DNA from 2 places in the Pseudarthrobacter raffinosi genome. Region 1 is predicted to be linked to the other one. Evidence: riboswitches for the same ligand, from Rfam matches in the RefSeq annotation. Region 1 holds a riboswitch; the other holds the start of a gene.
The links. Region 1 has a riboswitch for cyclic di-AMP ahead of NG697_RS20905 (NlpC/P60 family protein). Riboswitches for the same ligand answer to the same signal wherever they lie in the genome.
Positions count from the first base shown of each region.

Region 1 (2,384 bases):
CCCAAATGAGGATCTGCTACGGCTTGGTATGGCTGGCCCCGGATAGGTCCACCATTTCACAGCACAGTCCAGGCATCATTGCCGGCCTGGACAACACCGGCCGATGCCGTGCACCCGTTCCAGCGCCGAGCGCGATGCCGGCCTCAGCGCCGGGGACGCGTTCGCCCCGTCAAAAGACACCCCACTCGCCTAACCGGTCTTCTGCCAGGGGCCTTGATGCCAATTGCTGCAAAGCGTGTAGCCGGCGGAGGTCACGGCCGCACACACAGCAAAGCTCTCGGCCGTACCGTGACTATCACCCGGGAACGACCGCCGGACACGAGGTCCACAAAGGCGGACTCGGCACCCTCAACGGCCGATACAGCCTTTTGAACGGTCTGGACGCAATGCCCGCACGTCAGCCCTTCGACAGCAAACTCGACTGTGCTGCCACTGGATACCGCTGCCGGAGCAGCAGCTGCACCCGGCAGCGGAAGAAACAAGGGGAAGCCTGGCTCTATCTTTTTGAGGAAGAATCGAGGGTGTGCTGGGGGTGAACGGCCGTGCAAACGGGTACGGCAACACCAGCCCGGACTTCCATGTCACTGACAACCCAAGAAGACGCATCCTGTACCCGGGCCGGGTATACAGAGCAAGTGCGCATCCCGTGCCACGGCGGACACGCCGTTACCGGAATGTGACAAACATTGCTGGTGTGAAGTACGGTCTAAGTCGTGCCGGTTTCTCCTTGAGGCGGCACTCCCGAACAGATTGCCTAACTCTGCCGCTGCCCGGGATCCGTTCACTTTTCGTCCGGCAGAGACGGGGAACCCATTATTGGCCTGCTTCTGGCAGGTCTTGGGGTGAAGCCGTGCCTGGTGCACTTTTGCGCCTGACGCGGCCGGGTGCCTCCCACCCGAATCCGACAGCTAACCTCGCAGGCAGTGGGAGAGGCCCTTTCATGCCCATGCGCAAAACTCACGGCCGCCGCCGCGCGGTCCCCCAGACCAGCACTCTTGCCGCACTGACCAAGTCCTTTACCGCGAATGCCGGCGGCGCAGGCCGCCAGGCCGCCGTCTTCGCAGCGGCTTCCGGTCTCGTGCTGACCAGTGGTATTGCTGCCGCCCAGGCGGCCGACGCCCCCGCCCAGCGCGAAGCTGAACCGGCCGCTAACCTCGAGGTCGCGAGCCAGATACAGGCCCCGCTGACCGCCGATGCCACCATCCAGATTTCCTTCGAGCGCCCGGTCGTGGAAACCACGCCCGCTCCCGTAGTGGAAGCCCCGAAGCCTGTCGTGGTAGCCGCGAAGGCCGCGGCACCCGCGGCCGCCGTAACGACCCCTGCACCCGCCTCGGCCAAAGTCACCGTCACCCCGCCTGCGCCCGCGCCGGCTCCCGCAGCCGGTGACATTAACTCCATCATGGTGTCCTCCGCCTACGCTCAGATCGGCATGATCCAGGACTGCACGCGGCTGGTCGAAAACGCCCTAAATGCCGCTGGCATCCCCGTCGGGGACCTGGGCCCGATGCAGTTCATGAACTACGGCACCGTGGTCACCGACCCCCAGCCCGGTGATATGGTCATGCAGCCTGGCCACGTAGGAATTTACGTCGGCAACGGCCAGGTCCTCAGCTCAGGCCTGAACGGGAAGAATGAAACCGCCGTGCACCCTCTGACCTGGATGACGTCCAAGGGTGCCGTCACCTTCGTCCGCGCAGGCTAACAAACCACTGAAGGCCGGTGATTCAATGCCTTGGGGGCACTGAATCACCGGCCCTTAGGATGCCCCTCCAACCATGCGCCTGACTCCTTCCGCAGGTCACCCGAAGGCGACATATAGCGGTGCTAAAACACCGCCATTTACTCCGCAAACCACAATTCTGAGGCGTATCCCATCTCTTTAGAGTGTCCGGCCAAGCCCCGCTTCCAAGGAAATGAGACATGACGCTCAATTCTGCCCCGCTGAGCAGCACGCGCAGCGCCACGCCGCACCAACTCCGGTATCGGCGCTACGGCTGCCTGCTCTCACACACCCGAAAACGAAAGACTCACCAGACATGACCGTTCAGAACGACCTCAGCCGCGAAGACGTTGCCTCCTATGAGGCAGAGCTCGCGAAACGGACTCCCTCGCTCTACTCGCGCTACATCGGCGCGATGCTCTACTTCATGGGCGCGGCCCTTATCGCTGGCGCCGTCGTGCACTATCCGGTCGACCCGGGCCTATACACGATCATCTGCGTCGTCGGTGCGTTCGTGTTCCTCCTCGGCACCATCGTCAACGAGTTCGTGCTCGTCGATGAGCGCCCGCTGCTAAGCCGGGCCATCTCGCTCGTCGCGTTCTCGCTCCTGCTCTCCTTCGGCGTCGGCCTGGTCGGCGGCGGCATCCAGCACTTCGAACAGTTC
Region 1 is NZ_JAMXBG010000044.1:1,647-4,030, forward strand. Features, by position in the region: gene NG697_RS20900 (heavy-metal-associated domain-containing protein) at 252-548, opposite strand; cyclic di-AMP (ydaO/yuaA leader) riboswitch at 742-937, shown strand; gene NG697_RS20905 (NlpC/P60 family protein) at 941-1,702, shown strand; gene NG697_RS20910 (hypothetical protein) at 2,037-2,384, shown strand, end outside.

Region 2 (2,384 bases), on a different contig from region 1:
GCGGCAAGACCGCCTGCAGTCCACACCGCTGCCACCGGGCCGGGAGGCCTCTTGCGCAACGCCACTTTCATTCCTGCTGTTCCTTCCATACCTTCCGGGTGAGTGCATCCTCTGGTGCCGCCGGTCAGGGCCAGCCCCGCATCCGGGAGTGTGCCGCAAAAGTGCGGAGGGGCCTGGCAGTCATCGGGCCTCGCGGTCGGGAACGATCACCGCGTCCCGGCATGAGCAGGACCGGGAAGACCCGCTGCCGGAGGCCTTGTTACAGCCAGGCTGAGGGATCGACCGTCTGGCCGTTAACGATGACTTCGAAGTGGAGGTGGCAGCCGGTGGAGTTTCCGGTTGTGCCGGCAATCCCGATCCGCGCGCCGGTTTCAACGGCTTGGTTTATCCGCACTCCGATCGTTTCGAGGTGGTTGTAGGTGGTTTGGAGGCCGTTCCCATGGTCAATGACAATACGGTTGCCGCCGCCGTAGGGGCTGAATCCGGCTTCGATGACAGTCCCCTTGCCGGCGCTGAAGACTTCCGTGCCGCATCCGGCGGCGAAATCCTGGCCCGTGTGCAGTTCACCTGCCGCTCCGGTCAGTGGATTGGCCCGGTATCCGAACGGTGAATTGAGCACCGGATCTAAAACGGGGGAGCTGAGCCTGGCTCCGGCCGGTGGAACTCGTTGTCCGGAGGCCTGCGCTTTGGACGCCTCTACCATTTGGGGGGACGCGGCTTCTGCGGCGGACTTCTCCTGTGGCGAAGCAGCGGGTGCCAGGCTGGGAGGGGCCGGGGGCGCCGGGTTGGTGGTCACCTCCGTGCGCCCAAAGTCCAGCTGTGCACCGGCTGTGGCAGTCACGGGCGCAGGCGCGGCCGGCGCTGAAGTTCCTGCTGCCGCTTGGGGGCCGGTGTGGGTCTGAGGGGTGGCCGCGTGCGCGGAGGCCAGGGACGCTGTCAGGGCCACGCCGGAAGCGACGACTGCCAGGGCGATACTGCGTCCGCGGTGGCGGGGTGATGCGTCAGGGGCCGGTTCGGCGCGGCGGCGCCCGCGGGCGGGCCTGGTGGTGGCGGGCGGATGTGTGCCGGGCACAGGGGAGTACCCGGCAGGGGTGTGGATGTTCACAAAATGTCCTTCTGCCGGCGCCTGCGGGGTTAGCTGTCGGATTCGGGTCAGGAACAATAACCCGGCCCCTGCCCGCGTGCACCTTGACATGGCTGCATAGCGGTTCAGGGGCTTCACCCCAAGACGGCCAGAGGGCCGTCGCTGATGGGTTCCCCACCTCTGCCAGGTGAACTTGAACGGGCCGGGCAGCTGGCAGAGTTCGGCGCGCCGCCCGGGAAACGCCCTGTTGATGGCATTTCCTTACCAGTATTGACCTTCCACTATGGAGGAAGGTCAATACTGGGTGTACGAGCCTGACCACCCAATCGCCCGTTCCGGCCCCTTACGGCGGAGCGTTGAAAGGAACGACTGTGTCAACTACTTCCAAGGTCCAGAGCCGGACAGGGCTGGCCGTCGGCGGCTTTGTCCTGCTGCATGTGCTGTGCTGCGGGCTGCCGCTGCTGATCGCGGCCGGAGCACTGGGTGCAGCCGGCTCATTCCTGGGCAATCCGTGGGTCATCCTTGCCGCTGTGGCCCTGGCTGCGGTTGTACTGCTCTGGGCGCTCCGGCGCCGCCGGCCGGACGTATCGGGTGGGGTGGAGGACTGCTGCGCACCCGCCGCCTCCGCGTCCGACCAGGATCGCAACGCAGGCAGGACCACGCAGCCCACCGGCGGCCGGTGATCGACAGTCACCCTGGCAACAGGGCCGGGGACCGGGGGCCGCGGAGGTGGCCTTCATGGCAGACGGTTCTGGCGCTGCTGCTTGCCGGTGCCGCAGCAGTAACCCTGTTCGCATCGTTCATGTCCTCCTCTGCACCGCAGGCGGACCAGGCCGGAGAGGGCCCGGCGCCGGCGGCAGCAGCCACGTTTACCGCCCTGACAAGCCAAGGGGAAAAGGTGCCGGTGCCGGGCGGATCGAAACCGAGCGTGCTCTTTTTCTTCTCCATTGAGTGCGGCGCCTGCGGACCGGGAACCCGGGTACTCGCAGAGGTCCAGAACAGCTCACCTGCTGCCGTGAACTATGTCGCCGTGGACATTGCACCGTACGAAACGGCCGAGGAAATCAAAGAATTCCTGGCCGGGAACAACGCCTCCTCCCTGGCCTTTGCCTCTGACTCCGGGACACAGCTCATCACCGCCTACCAGATAAACCAGGTAAGCACCGCTGTGGTCCTGGACGCTGCCGGCCGGGAGGTCTTCCGCGCAGTGGAGCCAGACGCGGCGGAACTGCGGACGGCACTGGCTGCCGCGGGAGCCGGTTAAGCGAACCGTTACCTGGAAATCGGCTCAGATGTAACT
Region 2 is NZ_JAMXBG010000033.1:6,614-8,997, forward strand. Features, by position in the region: gene NG697_RS20385 (bifunctional copper resistance protein CopD/cytochrome c oxidase assembly protein) at 1-71, opposite strand, end outside; gene NG697_RS21245 (M23 family metallopeptidase) at 260-1,105, opposite strand; cyclic di-AMP (ydaO/yuaA leader) riboswitch at 1,109-1,303, opposite strand; gene merT (mercuric ion transporter MerT) at 1,456-1,767, shown strand; gene NG697_RS20400 (TlpA family protein disulfide reductase) at 1,887-2,348, shown strand.
Region 2: linked by a shared signal. The riboswitch ahead of NG697_RS21245 (M23 family metallopeptidase) and the one ahead of NG697_RS20905 (NlpC/P60 family protein) in region 1 are both predicted to bind cyclic di-AMP.